DNA from 2 places in the Saccharopolyspora sp. 6M genome. Region 2 is predicted to be linked to the other one. Evidence: riboswitches for the same ligand, from Rfam matches in the RefSeq annotation. Region 2 holds a riboswitch; the other holds the start of a gene.
What was found. Region 2 has a riboswitch for S-adenosylmethionine ahead of LCD31_RS16905 (aminotransferase class V-fold PLP-dependent enzyme). Riboswitches for the same ligand answer to the same signal wherever they lie in the genome.

Region 1: linked by a shared signal. The riboswitch ahead of LCD31_RS20060 (methionine ABC transporter ATP-binding protein) and the one ahead of LCD31_RS16905 (aminotransferase class V-fold PLP-dependent enzyme) in region 2 are both predicted to bind S-adenosylmethionine.

What each region holds. Positions count from the first base shown of each region.
Region 1 covers NZ_JAIUJZ010000154.1:30-7,857, reverse strand. The annotation lists gene LCD31_RS20080 (TatD family hydrolase) at 1-693, shown strand, start outside; partial or broken gene LCD31_RS20075 (transglycosylase family protein) at 993-1,253, shown strand; gene LCD31_RS20070 (transglycosylase family protein) at 1,970-3,526, shown strand; gene rsmA (16S rRNA (adenine(1518)-N(6)/adenine(1519)-N(6))-dimethyltransferase RsmA) at 3,688-4,563, shown strand; SAM riboswitch class I at 4,766-4,855, shown strand; gene LCD31_RS20060 (methionine ABC transporter ATP-binding protein) at 5,123-6,145, shown strand; gene LCD31_RS20055 (methionine ABC transporter permease) at 6,142-6,825, shown strand; gene LCD31_RS20050 (MetQ/NlpA family ABC transporter substrate-binding protein) at 6,925-7,737, shown strand.
Region 2 covers NZ_JAIUJZ010000117.1:4,675-12,502, forward strand. The annotation lists gene ileS (isoleucine--tRNA ligase) at 1-3,051, shown strand, start outside; SAM riboswitch class IV at 3,176-3,290, shown strand; gene LCD31_RS16905 (aminotransferase class V-fold PLP-dependent enzyme) at 3,362-4,690, shown strand; gene lspA (signal peptidase II) at 4,725-5,438, shown strand; gene LCD31_RS16915 (RluA family pseudouridine synthase) at 5,450-6,367, shown strand; gene LCD31_RS16920 (hypothetical protein) at 6,486-6,860, shown strand; gene LCD31_RS16925 (AsnC family protein) at 7,084-7,828, opposite strand, start outside.

The DNA of each region.
Region 1 (7,828 bases), on a different contig from region 2:
CGGGTGATCACCGTCGCCGACGACCTCGAGGCCGCGCGCTGGGCCGCCGAGGCCGCTACCTGGGACGACCGCGTGTTCGCCGCGGTGGCGCTGCACCCGACCAGGGCCGAGGACCTCACCGACGCCGCCCGGGAGGTGCTGGCGGAGCTGGCCGAGCGGCCGCGGGTCGTGGCGATCGGCGAGACCGGGCTGGACTACTACTGGGACTTCTCCTCGCCGGCATCGCAGCACGAGGCGTTCCGCTGGCACATCGACCTGGCCAAGCGCACCGGCAAGCCGTTGATGATCCACGACCGGGAGGCGCACGAGGACATCCTGCGCATCCTGACCGAGGAGGGGTCGCCGGAGGCGGTGGTCTTCCACTGCTTCTCCGGGGACGCGGAGTTCGCCCGCGCCTGCGTGGACCGCGGCTACGTGCTCTCGTTCGCGGGCACCGCGACCTTCCGCAACGCCAACGCGGCCGGCCTGCGCGAGGCGGCCCGGCTGGTGCCGGTGGAGCAGATGCTGGTGGAGACCGACGCGCCGTTCCTCACCCCGCACCCGTTCCGCGGGCGCCCCAACGAGCCCTACTGCGTCAATTACACCCTTCGAGAGCTCGCGGAACTGCGCGGAGCCGATCTCGCGGAACTCGCCGTGGCCACCACCGCCACGGCAGAGCGGATCTTCCGCCTCGATCAGGTAGGAACCGGCTGACCTGCGCTGACTGAGCGTGCCCTGCCGTCGTGCCGGGCGCGCGCACTGACTTGCGACCGCGACCCGGCGACCTAGCGTCCCCTGCGGAAGCCGGGGGCGGCCCCGCTCGGCGATCGGCCACAGTGGACCCGACAGGTCCGCGGCAGGCGCCGGGACCGCTGCCCGGAGGCACGGCAGTCAGGACCTGTATGCGCATCCGTGGCATCACCAGGATCGGAATCGCCGCCGCGATCACGCTGTGCGGCGCGCCGCTCGCGACCGCGGCACCCGCCCCCGAGCGCAGCGGTGACGCCGGAGAACCCCGCACCGGGCAGGTGTGGGACCGGCTGGCGCAGTGCGAATCCGGCGGGAACTGGGCCACCAACAGCGGGAACGGCTACTACGGCGGGCTCCAGTTCGACCGCAGCACGTGGGCGGCCTACGGCGGCGAGGGCTTCGCCCGCTACCCGCACCGCGCCTCGCGCGAGCAGCAGATCTCGGTGGCGAGCGCGCTGCGCGACGACCGCGGCGGCTACGGGGCCTGGCCGGCGTGCGCCCGGAAGCTCGGGCTCCCGCGTTGAGCGCTCCTGCTCCGAACGGCGTCCCGAAGCGCCGCTGAACGGCTCGACCGCCGGAGATCGCCCGGGAGTGTGAGGAAGTGAGGTTCCTCATCACCCACCGCGTCCGGACGGTCGTTGCCGCCGCCGGCGCGGGCGGCGGGAGATGACCGCTCTCTCCCGTCGCCCGCCCCCCACCGGCCGTCCCGGCGCCCGAGCCGGATCCGCTGATCGGGGCGACTGGTGATCCGCTCACCAGGGACGATCAAACCGTCCACTGGGGACGAAGCGGTCGATCTCGGCGCGGAGCGGCGAAACCGCGGCGGTGGTGGGAAAACTGGCAGCGGTTCGCGGTCGATCACTCGACCCGATCACCGACGGTGCACGGTTGCGCGGCAAATCGGCGTAACCCAGGTCACACCGCCGGGCGGCCCCTTGGCGGGCCCGCGGGATCACGCTAGAGTCTCGGCCTCGTAACCGATGACAACGAAGTCACGGGAACGCCCGCTAGTCGCCGCCGGGTACGTCGGGGAAGTCGGTGCCACCGATCGAGCTGGGAACGAGACCGGTTCGCATCAGGTATCGGCTGAAGACGGCGCTTGGCTACGGGAGTCGGATACGGAAACGAAGCACGAAGTCGCGCAGCGGCAGGTGAAGGAGTTCGAACCGGACATGCTCGGCGAACTCCCCTCGGTCACCCGCGCGCGGACGGCTTCTCGCTTTCGAGAGGTAGCGACCCTGTGAACGGACGCGGCATCCCCGGTGCCCACGCCAGCTCCACCAGCAGCGATGAACAGCTGGGTGGTGCAGGCCGAGACCACGGCTACTGGGCCGATTCATTCGAGCCCTCGACGGACTGGTTCAGCCCCGTGAGCCCGCAGCAGCAGACCGCGGTCGGCCTGCTCGATCGCGAGAGCGATGCGGAGATCACCGCCGAGCAGCCCTTCGCCCCCATCAGCGACCGGTACCCGGCGCAGGACCACCCGAGCTTCCCGCCCGGCGCGCTGGAGATCACGCCGGACGACGTGCTCGAAGCGCTCGGACCGCAGGCCGACGAGATGCTCGCGACTGCCGACATCGACGTCGACGAGCTCATCCGGCTCATCAACGCAGAGACCGTGGTCATGCCGCCGCTGGTCCTGCCCGACGAGCTCGGTGAACCGCAGGCGCAGCCCTCCCCGGAGGTCGTCGAAGCGATCACCTCGTGGAAGCAGCGCTTCCTCAAGGGCGCGGTCGCCGCGGTCATCCTCACCCTGACCGGCTCCGGCGGTGCCGCCGCCGCGATGGACAAGTCCGTCACCGTCGAGATCGACGGCAAGGAACGCCAGGTCAACACCTACGAGTCGACCGTCGGCGAAGTCCTCGAGGACGAGGGCATCAGCATCGGCGAGCACGACGCGCTGAGCCCCTCCCCGCAGTCCAAGGTCGGGCACAACGACACGATCACCCTCGACCGCGGCCGCCTGCTGAAGATGACGGTGGACGGCGAGCAGCGCGAGGAGTGGGTCCGGTCGGTGACCGTCGGCCAGGCGCTGCGCCAGCTCGGCGTCGCCGACGACGGCGCCTGGGTCTCCAGCGCGCGCAGCACGGCGGTGCCCGAGCAGGGCATGGACCTGGTGGTCAAGACCGCCAAGGACATCACGATCACCGACGGCGCGGGCGAGCCCCGGCAGCTGACGACCACCGCGGTGACCGTCGACGAGCTGGTGCAGGAGCAGAACCTCCAGCTCGGGCCGGAAGACCACATCACCCCCGGCGGCGACCAGAAGATCACCAGCGGTGCCACGGTGCAGATCGACCGCACCGGCAGCACCGTGATCAACGTGACGGTGCCGATCGAGCCGCCGGTCAAGGAGATCGAAGACGACTCCATGCTCAAGGGCGAGGAGAAGGTCGAGAACCCGGGCACGCCCGGCGAGAAGATCGTCTTCACCCGGGTGAGCACCCGCAACGGCGAGGAGACCGGTCGCGAAGCGGTCGGCGAGAAGATCACCAAGGAGCCGACCGAGAAGGTCGTCCGCGTCGGCACCAAGCAGCCGCCGAACAGCGCCGTCTGGGACAAGCTGGTGCAGTGCGAGGCCGGCGGCAACTGGTCGATCAACAGCGGCAACGGCTACTACGGCGGTCTCCAGTTCGACAAGAGCACCTGGGACGCCTACGGCGGCGACCAGTACGCGGCCTACCCGCACCAGGCCAGCCGGGAACAGCAGATCTCGGTCGCCACGAAGGTGCGCGACGCCCGCGGCGGCAGCTACGGCGCCTGGCCGGGCTGCTCCTCGAAGCTCGGCCTGAGCTGAGCCGCGCCGGGACGGTTCCCGGCTCCCGCGTTCTTCGACCGGTCATCGGCCTCGTGCCGGTGACCGCTCGTTCGCGTTCCCGGGCCTGCTCGGTGCGGTCCTGATCAGCGCGGGGGAGGGCGGGCGCGGTGCGGGAAGCGGGCGCGGGTAGCTTTGACCTCGTGGAACAGCACGCGAACCAGGCGCGGTTGCTCGGGCCGGCCGATGTTCGCCGGCTGGCGGGGGAACTCGGGATCCGGCCGACGAAACGGCTGGGCCAGAACTTCGTGCACGACTCGAACACGGTGCGCCGCATCGTCGGCGCGGCCGAGCTCACCGCCGAGGACGTGGTGCTGGAGGTCGGGCCCGGGCTGGGCTCGCTGACCTTGGCGTTGCTGCCGGAGGCCGCCGGGGTGGTGGCCGTGGAGATCGATCCGGTGCTCGCCGAGCGGTTGCCGCGCACCGCCGCCGAGTTCGCCCCCGAGCTGTGCGACCGGTTGCGGGTGCTGCCCGCCGACGCGCTGCGGGTGCGGGCCGCCGACTTCGCCGAGCCGCGGCCGACCGCGCTGGTGGCGAACCTGCCGTACAACGTGGCGGTGCCGGTGGTGCTGCACCTGCTGGCGGAGCTGCCGTCGCTGCGCACCGGGCTGGTGATGGTGCAGTCCGAGGTCGCCGACCGGCTGGCCGCGAAACCGGGTGGTCGCACCTACGGGGTGCCGAGCGTGAAGGCCGCGTGGTACGCCGACGTCCGGCGCGCCGGGCCGGTGCCGCGCAACGTGTTCTGGCCGGTGCCGAACGTCGATTCCGGGCTGGTGGCGTTCTCCCGGGTCGATCCGCCGTCGGCGGCGCCGCGGGCGCAGGTGTTCGCGGCGGTGGACGCGGCGTTCGCGCAGCGGCGCAAGACGCTGCGGGCGGCGCTGTCGGGCTGGGCCGGGTCGGCGGCGCGCGCCGAAGAGGTGCTGCGGGCGGCGGGGGTGGATCCGGCGGCGCGGGGCGAGCAGCTCACCGTGGCCGATTTCGCCCGGGTGGCCGAGGCCGCCGGAGAACCGGCGCGCTGACGTTCCGCTGCGTCGCCTCCCTTCGGGACTTCGTTGGTCCGTCCGGAGGGAAAACCGTAGTGTTGATCACATAAGGTCACCGGAATATTCACGGCGGGCCATGCCCCCTGCTCAACAGGGGGATGTGATTTGTCAAACGATTCCACATAGTGACGGGTTTTGGCTTGCGCCCGTCGACACCGCTGCGTTCTACTATGCGGGAAATCCATCCCGAGCGGCTGAGAGACCTGGCTCCACGACGCCGCAGCAACCACTCCACCGGAGCAGGTGCTAACGCCAGGGTCGATGGAGTTGTGGTGTCTGAAACTCTGCTCGCAGGTGAACGTGCGCCCCGGACCAGCCGCCGGCAGGCCCGCGGCGGTCGCGCTCGCGTCGGATCCGGTCCGCACGGCCTCGCCTTGACCCAGCGCCGGGTCATCGATCACGGACGCCGCACCACGACGGCCTGTCGCCTCGCCGGCTGACGACCCCAGTCGTCACCGCCCCACCAGGCCCTTCTGTTCCTCCCCGCCCGGCCGCGGCATGCCCGCAGGCCGGCGTGAGCTGATGCGGAGCGATCGTGATCACAGTCGAGAACCTCACCAAGTCCTTCCGGCACGACCAGTCGAGCCGGTCCGACGTCGTCGCCCTCGACGACGTGTCCCTGGAGGTCCCCGCGGGCGCCGTGCTCGGCGTCGTCGGCCCCAGCGGCGCGGGCAAGTCCACCCTCGCCCGGTGCATCGCCCTGCTGGAGAAGCCGGACCGCGGTGCCATCCGGGTCGACGGCACCGACCTCGTGGCCCTCGAAGGCGCCGCGCTGCGCGCCGCCCGCCGCCACATCGGCGTCGTGCCGCAGGGCGACTCGCTGCTGCGGCAGCGGACCGCCGCGGGCAACGTGGCGCTCCCGCTCGAAGCCGCCGGGATGCCCGCACCGCAGCGCCGCAGCCGCGTCGCCGAACTGCTCGACCTGGTGGGGCTCACCGACAAGGCGCCGACCTACCCGGACCGGCTCTCCGGCGGGCAGCGGCAGCGCATCGCGGTCGCCCGCGCGCTGGCCGCCAAGCCCTCGGTGCTGCTGGCCGACGAACCGACCTCGGCGCTGGACCCGGGCACGACCGACTCGGTGCTGACCGTGCTGGACCGGGCGCGTTCTGAACTGGGCGTCACCGTCCTGGTGGTCACCCACGACATGGCCGTGGTGCGGCGCATCGCCGACGACGTGGCCGTGCTCGAAGGCGGGCGCGTCGTGGAGCACGGCAAGGTGCTCGACCTCGTCGCCGAACCCGGCAGCCGGGTCAGCACCAGCCTGCTGCCCGAGACCGACCAGGCGCCCGCCGTGCCCGGAGTGCGGCACGACGTGGTCGCCGAAGTGGTCCTCGTCGGCTTCGCCGCCGTCGGGGCGCTGCTGCCGGAGGCGGCCGCCCGCTTCGGGGTGGAGCTGTCCATCCTCGGCGGCGGGCTCACCCGGCTCGGGGACACCCCGGTGGCGAAGTTCCGCATCGGACTCACCGGCGAGCGGTCCGAGTCGGCCCTGAAGTGGATGGTCGACCGGGACGCGCACGTGCGGCGCACCCCGGTCAGTGTTGATGGAGTCGCGGCGTGAGTGATCCGACCCCCTGGGCGGAAGTAGCGGAGCTGCTCGGCGGTGCCACCGTCGAAACGCTCTACATGGTGCTGGTGGCGACCGTGCTGGCGGTCCTCGGTGGACTGCCGCTCGGCGTGTTCCTGCACCTGAGTTCTCCGGTCGGGCTCAACCCGCGTCCGACGCTGCACCGGATCCTCGGTGTGGTCGTCGACGTGGTGCGGTCCGTGCCGTTCGTGGTGCTGCTGGTGGTGCTGGCCTCCTTCACCAGGTTGTTGGTGGGCACGTCCATCGGCAGCACCGCGGTGATCGTCCCGCTGGTCGTCGGCGCGGTGCCGTTCTTCGCGCGGCTGACGCAGAACGCGTTGCGGGAGGTGAGCTTCACCGTCGTCGAAGCCGCGATCACCACCGGGTCGAGCCGGTGGCGGATCGTGTGGACCGTGCTGCTCGGCGAGGCCCGCGCCGCGCTGGTCGGGGCCGTCGGCGTCACCGCCGTCGCGCTCATCGGCTACGCGGCGATGGCCGGCGCCATCGGCGGCGGAGGTCTCGGGACCACCGCCATCCAGGACGGCTACCAGGCGTACGACGAGCGCGTGCTGTACGGATCGGTGGCGGTGCTGGCCGTGCTGGCCTTCGCCATGCAGCTGCTCACCGACATCACCGCCAAAGCAGTGGACCGCCGCCGCAGCGCGACCGGCTAGGCCCGCAGCTCACCAGGAACACTCCGACGACGGGGACGTGCGATCCCCGCCGGCCGCCGGTGCGCGTCACCGGCCGGCCCTCCAGAAAGGACGCGATCGATGCGTTTTCGCTCCCTGGCCGTGGTGCTCACCGCCGCGACGCTGGCGCTCGCAGGTTGCGGCGGCTCCGGCACGCCCGCCGCGCAGGACCCCGAGGCCCCGCTGACCATCGGCGTCAGCCCGCAGCCGCACGGCGAGATCCTGCAGTTCGTCAAGGACGACCTGGCCGAGAAGGCAGGCATCGAGATCGAGATCGAGAAGTTCGACGACTACAACCGGCCCAACGAGGCCGTCGCCAACGGCGAGCTGGACGCGAACTACTACCAGCACAAGCCGTACCTGGCGGAGTACCAGGCGCAGCGCGGCGGCGAGTTCGAATGGGTGCAGACGGTGCACCTCGAACCGCTGTCGGTCTACTCCAAGAAGGTCCGCTCCCTCCAGGAGCTGCCGAACGGCGCGCGGATCGCGCTGCCCAACGACCCGTCGAACCAGACCCGCAGCCTGGAACTGCTGCAGGCCAACGGTGTCCTCAAGCTGAAGCCGGGCGCCGAGCAGGGCGCCGGGGTGCGCGACGTGGCGGAGAACCCGAAGAACATCCAGTTCCAGGAGCTCTCCAGCGACCAGCTGCCCCGCTCGGTCGATGACGCCGACGCGGCCATCGTGAACGGCAACTACGCGCTCAAAGCCGGGCTGAAGGATCCGATCGCGGTGGAGAGCGCGGAGAACAACCCGTACGCCAACGGTCTCGTCGCCTCGCCCGAGATGGCGAAGGACCCGCGGGTGCAGAAGCTGGCCGAGCTGCTGCGCTCGCCGGAGGTCGAGGACTTCATCAACAAGACCTACGGCGGCATCTCGGTGATCCCCGCTTCCTGATCGATCCCGGACCGGGGGGCCCCCCCCGGGGGCGCGGGGGGGGGGGGGGGGGGGGGGGGGGGGGGGGGGGAAAAACCCCGGGGGGGGGGGC
Region 2 (7,828 bases):
GACGGGACGTTCCGGGAGAGCGTGCAGGCCAGGGACGCGGGCGTCAACGGCTCGAACGAGTTCGTCTTCTACGACGGGCCGCCGTTCGCCAACGGCCTGCCGCACTACGGCCACCTGCTCACCGGGTACGTCAAGGACGCGGTGCCGCGCTACCAGACGATGCGCGGCCGCCGGGTGGAGCGCCGCTTCGGCTGGGACTGCCACGGGCTGCCCGCCGAGGTGCAGGCGGAGAAGCAACTCGGCATCACCTCGAAGTCCGAGATCGAGTCGATGGGCGTCGCCGAGTTCAACGACGCCTGCCGCGCCTCGGTGCTGCGCTACACGCGGGAGTGGGAGGACTACGTCACCCGCCAGGCCCGCTGGGTGGACTTCGAGAACGACTACAAGACGCTCGACGTGGACTACATGGAGAGCGTCATGTGGGCGTTCAAGACCTTGTGGGACAAGGGCTTGGTCTACGAGGGCTTCCGGGTGCTCTGGTACTGCTGGCGCTGCGAGACGCCGCTGTCCAACACCGAGACGCGGATGGACGACACCTACCGGCAGCGGCAGGACCCGGCGGTGACGGTGGGCCTGCGGCTCGTCGCGCCGGGCAAGGCGTTCGACGGGGCGCTGGCCCTGGTCTGGACGACGACCCCGTGGACGTTGCCGTCGAACCTCGCGGCCGCGGTGCACCCCGAGGTGGACTACGTGCTGGTGGAGCCCGGCCAGGGCGGGGAGCGCTACGTGCTCGCCGAGGCCCGGCTGGGCGCGTACGCGCGGGAGCTCGGCGAGGACGTCGCCGACCGCGTCGTCGCCCGGTTCACCGGCGCCGAGCTGATCGGCACGAGCTACCGGCCGCCGTTCGACTTCTTCGCCGGGCGACCCAACGCCCACCAGGTGCTGCCCGCCGACTACGTCACCACCGAGGACGGCACCGGTGTCGTGCACATCGCGCCCGCCTTCGGTGAGGAGGACAAGGCCGTCACCGACGCGCACGACATCGAACCGGTCGTCCCGGTCGACGCGCGGGGCCGGTTCACCGCCGAGGTCGCGCCGTACGAGGGCCAGCAGGTCTTCGAGGCGAACAAGCAGATCATCCGGGATCTCAAGGAAGCCGGGCTGCTGCTGCGGCACGAGACCTACGACCACCCGTACCCGCACTGCTGGCGCTGCGACAACGCGCTGATCCAGCGGGCCCTGTCGTCCTGGTTCGTGGCCGTCACCCGGTTCCGGGACCGCATGGTCGAGCTCAACCAGCAGATCAACTGGGTGCCGGGGCACATCCGGGACGGCCAGTTCGGCAAGTGGCTGTCCAACGCCCGCGACTGGAACATCTCGCGGAACCGGTTCTGGGGTTCGCCGATCCCGGTGTGGACCTCGGACGACCCGGCGTACCCGCGCACCGACGTGTACGGCTCGCTGGACGAGCTGGAGCGCGACTTCGGGGTACGGCCCGCCGACCTGCACCGCCCGAACATCGACGAGCTGACCCGGCCGAACCCGGACGACCCGACCGGCGCGTCCACGATGCGGCGGGTGCCGGAGGTGCTGGACTGCTGGTTCGAGTCCGGGGCGATGCCGTTCGCGCAGGTCCACTACCCGTTCGAGAACTCCGACTGGTTCGAGCACCACTACCCGGGCGACTTCATCGTCGAGTACAACGGCCAGTCCCGCGGCTGGTTCTACCTGCTGCACGTGCTGGCCACCGCGCTGTTCGACCGGCCCGCGTTCTCCAACGTGGTCGCGCACGGCATCGTGCTCGGCGACGACGGCATGAAGATGTCGAAGTCGAAGAACAACTACCCGGACGTGAACGAGGTCTTCGACCGCGACGGTTCGGACGCGATGCGCTGGTTCCTGATGGCGAGCCCGATCCTGCGCGGCGGAGACCTGGTGGTCACCGAGCGCGGCATCCGGGACGCGGTGCGCCAGGCGGTGCTGCCGCTGTGGAACTCCTGGTACTTCCTGGCGTTGTACGCCAACGCCGAAGGAGTCGAGGGCCGGTTCCGGGTGGACAGCGAGCACGTGCTGGACCGCTACGTGCTCGCCAAGGCGCACGAGCTGGTCGGCGACGTGCAGGCCGCGATGGACGTGTTCGACCCGGCCGGGGCGTGCGCCGCTGTCCGCGACTTCCTGGAGGTGCTGACCAACTGGTACGTGCGCCGCTCCCGGGACCGGTTCTGGGCCGGGGACGCCGACGCCATCGACACCCTGCACACCGTGCTGGAGGTGACCTGCCGGGTGGTGGCGCCGCTGCTGCCGCTGACCGCGGAAGCGGTGTGGCGCGGGCTCACCGGCGGCCGCTCGGTACACCTGTCGGACTGGCCGCTGGTCGACGAGCTGCCTGCCGACGCGGCGCTGGTCTCCGCGATGGACCGGGTGCGGCAGGTGTGCTCCTCGGCGCTGGCGCTGCGGAAGTCGAACTCGCGCCGCGTCCGGCTGCCGCTGGCGAAGCTGGTCGTGGCCATGCCGGAGGCCGAGTCGCTGCGGCCGTTCGTCGACCTGGTCCGGGACGAGGTGAACGTCAAGGAGGTCGAGCTGACCACCGACGTCGCCGCGCACGGCCGGTTCGAGATCGCCGTGAACGCCCGCGCCGCCGGACCTCGGCTGGGCAAGGACGTGCAGCGGGTGATCAAGGCCGTGAAGTCCGGTGACTGGACCCGCAACGCGGCCGGGGCCGTGGTCGCCGACGGCACCGAACTGCAGGAGGGCGAGTTCACCGAGCGGCTGGTGTCCACCGACTCCGGTGCCGCGGCCGCGTTGCCGGGCGGCGCCGGGATGGTGGTGCTGGACTGCGACGTCACCCCGGAGCTGGCCGCCGAAGGCGTGGCCCGCGACCTGGTGCGCGTCGTGCAGCAGGCGCGCCGGGACGCCGGTTTCGAGATCTCCGACCGCATCCGCGTCGAGGTCTCCGCGCCGGCCGAGGTGCTGGCCGCCGTGGACGCGCACCGCGAGTTCATCGCCGCCGAAACGCTCGCCGACGCCGTGTCCGAGGGCGCGGCCGCGGGTGGTTCCGCGGGCAGCGTCGGGGACGGCGTGGACGTCTCGGTCGCCGTCGAACGGGTCTGATCGGTCGCCGCCGGGCGGGTCCGCGGGAACCACCGCGGATCCGCCCGGACGGGCGTGGCGCACCTCCCACTTCGCACGGGGTGGTTGCGCGCGGCGGGGGCGATCCCTAGTCTTCTCCGTCGAAGGTCATGAGTGCCAGCGGGAAACCCCGGTTTGCTGGCCGGCAACCCTCCTACCGCGGTGGGGTGCCCCGGGTGAGGACCTGGCCGATCGCGCAGGGCGATCGGCAAGCGCGGGCCCCGAATGCTCCGGGCCCGGTGAGGCCCTAGGAGGCATCGTGTCGTCAGCCGTCCGCTCCGCCACCGGCGAGATCGCCGAAACCCCGATCTGGTCCGTCGGGGACTCCGTTCCCGCGGTCCCCGCGGTCGTCGGCGCGCAGCTGCGGGTTCCGCTGGTCACCGGCGGTTCCGCCGAGTACGCCAACCTGGACCACGGGGCCAGCGCGCCTTGCCTGAACGCGGTGCGCGACGCCGTGAACGAGCTGCTGCCCTGGTACGCCAGCGTGCACCGCGGCGCCGGGTTCGCCTCCCAGGTGTGCACCCGGGTCTACGAGGGGGCGCGGGAGACGCTGCGCCGGTTCGTCGGCGCCCGCCGCACCGATTCGGTGATCTTCACCCGGAACACCACCGACGCGCTGAACCTGCTGGCCGCCGCGCTTCCCGCGGACACCTCGGTGGTCGTGTTCGACACCGAGCACCACGCGGCGCTGCTGCCGTGGGCGGGGGAGCGGGTGCACCACCTCGGCATCCCGGAGAGCCCGCAGGAGGCGGTGCGACTGCTCGACGCCGCGCTCGCCGAGTGCGCCGACGGGCCGAAGCTGGCCGTGCTCACCGGGGCGTCCAACGTGACCGGCGAGCTGTGGCCGGTCGCCGAGCTCGCCCGCGTCGCCCGCGAGCACGGCGCCCGCACCGTGCTCGACGCCGCCCAGCTCGCCCCGCACCGCCCGGTGCGCATCGCCGACCTCGGCGTGGACCACGCCGTGCTGTCCGGGCACAAGCTCTACGCCCCGTTCGGCGCGGGAGCGCTCATCGGCCGCGACGACTGGCTGGACCGGGCCGAGCCGTACCTGGCCGGCGGCGGCGCCACCCGATCGGTCCCCGACGCGGGCGAGATCGACTGGAACACCGGTCCGGAGCGGCACGAGGCCGGTTCGCCGAACACCGTCGGGGTGCACGCGCTCGCCAAGGCCTGCGAGGTGCTCGCCGAGCACGCCGAGGCGATCGAGGGGCACGAGGACCTGCTGCTGCGCAGGCTCCGCGCCGGGCTCGCCACCGTTCCCGGGCTGCGCGAGCTGGGTCTGTTCGGCCCCGAGCACGACCGGGTCGGCGTGGTCAGCTTCACCGTGGACGGCCAGGACCCCGGGCTGCTGGCGGCGGCGCTGTCCGCGGAGCACGGCATCGGCGTGCGGGACGGGCTGTTCTGCGCGCACCGGGCCGTGCGGCACCTGCTGGCGGGCACCGACGCGCAGCGCGCCGTGCGGATCAGCCTCGGTCTCGGCACCACCGTCGAGCACGTGGACCGGATCGTCACCGCGCTGCGCGGGCTCGTCGCCCACGGTCCGCAGTGGAGCTACGAACTCGACGGCGGCCGCTGGGTTCCCGTCGACGACCCGCGCGAGTTCCCCGCCGCGTTGGCGTGAGCCGCTGCGAACGACCGATCGGCGGTCGGGGAGAATGGGCCGGGTGAACACCGAGCAGTCCGACTCCGAGCAGCCCGGATCGAACCCCGCCACCGGCGAGGGCTCGTCCTCAGAACCGGAAGCGCGACCCGCCGCGAGCGGGGACGGCGGTACCGCCGCGAGCGAGCCGGACCCGGGTTCGGACGGCGACGGTTCGACCGCGGTCGGGGCGGCCGGTGGCCGTGCCTCGCGGAAGCTGCTGGCGCTGCTGTTCGGGGTGGCCGCGCTGCTGCTCGCCGCGGACGTGGTGACCAAGATCGCCGCGGTCGCGCGGCTCGACGGGCAGCCGCCGCTGGAACTGTTCGGCGGGGCGGTGTACCTGGTGCTGGTGCGCAACCCGGGGGCGGCGTTCTCGCTGGCCACCGGCATGACCTGGCTGCTGGCGCTGCTGGCGATCGTCGTGGTCGGCGTCATCGTGTGGCTGGCGCCGAAGCTGCGCTCCACCGGGTGGGCCGTCGGGCTCGGCCTGGTGCTGGGCGGGGCGTGCGGGAACCTGGTCGACCGGTTGTTCCGGGAGCCCGGGCCGTTGCGCGGCCACGTCGTGGACTTCGTGTCGCTGTTCGCGCCGGACGGCAGCGTGTGGCCGGTGTTCAACGTCGCCGACTCGTCCATCGTGTGTGGCGGGATCCTCGTGGTGCTGCTGTCGCTGCTCGGCCGCGACTACGACGGCACCGTGCACACCCGGAAGAAGCGCGAGGACCGGGCATGAGCGATCTGCGGATGCTCCCGGTCCCCGACGGCCTCGAAGGGATGCGGGTCGACGCGGGCCTGGCGAAGTTGCTCGGGTTGTCCCGGAACACGGTGGCGGGGCTCGCCGAATCCGGTGAGGTGCTGCTCGACGGCGCTCCCGTCGGCAAGTCGGACCGGCTGATCGCGGGCGGGCTGGTGGAAGTGACGCTGCCCGACGCGCGGCCCGAACCGGAAGTGGTCGCGGTGCCCGTGGAGGGCCTGCGGATCCTGCACCAGGACGACGACATCGTCGTGGTCGACAAGCCCATCGGCGTCGCCGTGCACCCCAGCCCCGGTTGGGAGGGCCCCACCGTGATCGGCGGGCTCGCCGCCGCGGGCGTGCGCATCGCGACCTCGGGCGCCGCGGAGCGCCAGGGCGTGGTGCACCGGCTCGACGCGGGCACCACCGGCGTCATGGTCGCCGCGAAGAGCGAACACGCCTACACCGCGCTGAAGCGGGCGTTCAAGGAGCGCACCGTGGAGAAGCGCTACCACGCGCTGGTGCAGGGCCACCCCGATCCGAGCAGCGGCACCATCGACGCGCCGATCGACCGCCACCCCAAGCACGACTACAAGTTCGCCGTGGTCAGCGGAGGCAAGCCCAGCATCACCCACTACGAGACGGTGGAGGCGTTCCGCGCCGCGTCCCTGGTGGACGTGAAGCTGGAGACCGGGCGCACGCACCAGATCCGGGTGCACTTCTCCGCGGTCCGGCACCCGTGCGCGGGCGACCTCACCTACGGCGCGGATCCGGTGCTGGCGCGGCGGTTGCAGCTCGGCAGGCAGTGGCTGCACGCGCGGATGCTCGGCTTCGAGCACCCCGCCGACGGGCAGTGGGTGACGTTCACCAGCGACTACCCGGACGACCTCCAGCACGCCCTGGACACCCTCCGCGAACAGGACTCCTGAGCCGCCGGCCGCCCGCTCCCGCCGCCGGGACGCGCGTTGCGGCGATCGTCGTCCGGACGGGTCCGGCCGGTCGCGTAGCGTGGTCGTGCTGATCCAGGAACAGCGGGGGGAGTGGCCGATGACCCAGGCCGGAGCGAGCGGGACGTTCGACGGGCGTCGCGCGGAGTTCACCGACGACACGCCGACGCCGCCGACGGGTCTGCCGCTGGGCGGTGCACCGCCGTCCGCGTCCGCGCGGCGGGACGAGCGCGCGGAGGTCGAGGAGCGGTGGCCCACCACCGACGCGGAGCGGACCGATCCCGGCCAGCAGGGGCTGGCGGAGCTGCTGGCGGCGGAGGACGTCGGCCGCGCGGGCCCGGCGGTGCTCGGCGCCGATCCGGAACCCGGCCCGTCCGCGGACGCGGGTGACTGGCCGACCCTGCAACGCCGCGAACGCCGCCCGGAGCGCCCTCGCGGCGGTCCCCTCGACTGGGTTCGCCGCCGCGGCAACTGAGTGTCCGAAGTGGACGGACCAGCTGCGGGCTCCCGCGGTGGGTCCGGCGTCTTCCCGTCACCGGCGACCACCTGAGCAAGCCGCCCCACGCGAGTTCTCGGCCGTCTTCCAGCGAGGACGGCGCTTTCCCCTGTGGCGCAGAGCCACCGGTGCGAACGATCCCCCTCGGCGAGCGGACGGGCGAGGTTCCACCACCGCCCCGCTCAGCAGCGCGAACGCGGAATCAGAGATCGGTGATGTCCCAGTGGAGGGTGCGCTGGTCGTCCCCGGGGCGCATGGCCCAGCGGACCGTGGACAGCTCGGTGTCCTCCGGCAGCACGTACACGGTGTGCCCGCCCGCGGTCTCGCCGGGCGGCACGCCGATGCGGTGCGGCGGCCGGGAGGACAACGCGACCGGTGCCTTGCCCACGGTGGACCCGTCCTCGGCGACCAGGACCAGGTAGAGGTCGGGCAGCGAGGTGAACGGCATCGGGCTGCGGTTGGTGAGCTCGGTGTGCACGACGACCGAGCGCTCGCCCTCCTGCAGCTGGTAGCCGGCCGCGGTGAACAGGAAGTCGGCCGGGTCGACGACCTCGACGAGCTGGATGGTGATCCGCTCGCCTTCGGGACCGTCCACGTCGAGCTTGCTGCCGACCTTGCCGGTGCGGGCCGCGGCGGGCACCGGGGTCTTGGCGGTCGGCGCGTGCGGGTTCGCCGGCTGCTGCGCCGGTTGCGGCCCGGACTGCGGTCCGCTCGCGGGCTGGCCGGGCTGCGGGGGCCGCTGCTGGTCGCCGCGCGCCCACGCGGCTGATCCGGGCGGGCCCCACGGGTTCGGCTGCGCCTGCTGCGGTGCGGGCGGCGGCGCGGGCCTGACCTGCTGCGGCTGGCCGAAGGAGGCGGGCGGGCCCGCGGGGGTGAACGGTTGCGGGCCACTGGGCGGGTTCTGGCCGGGATGCCCGCCGCTGTGCGCTCCGCTGGGGCCGCCGTGC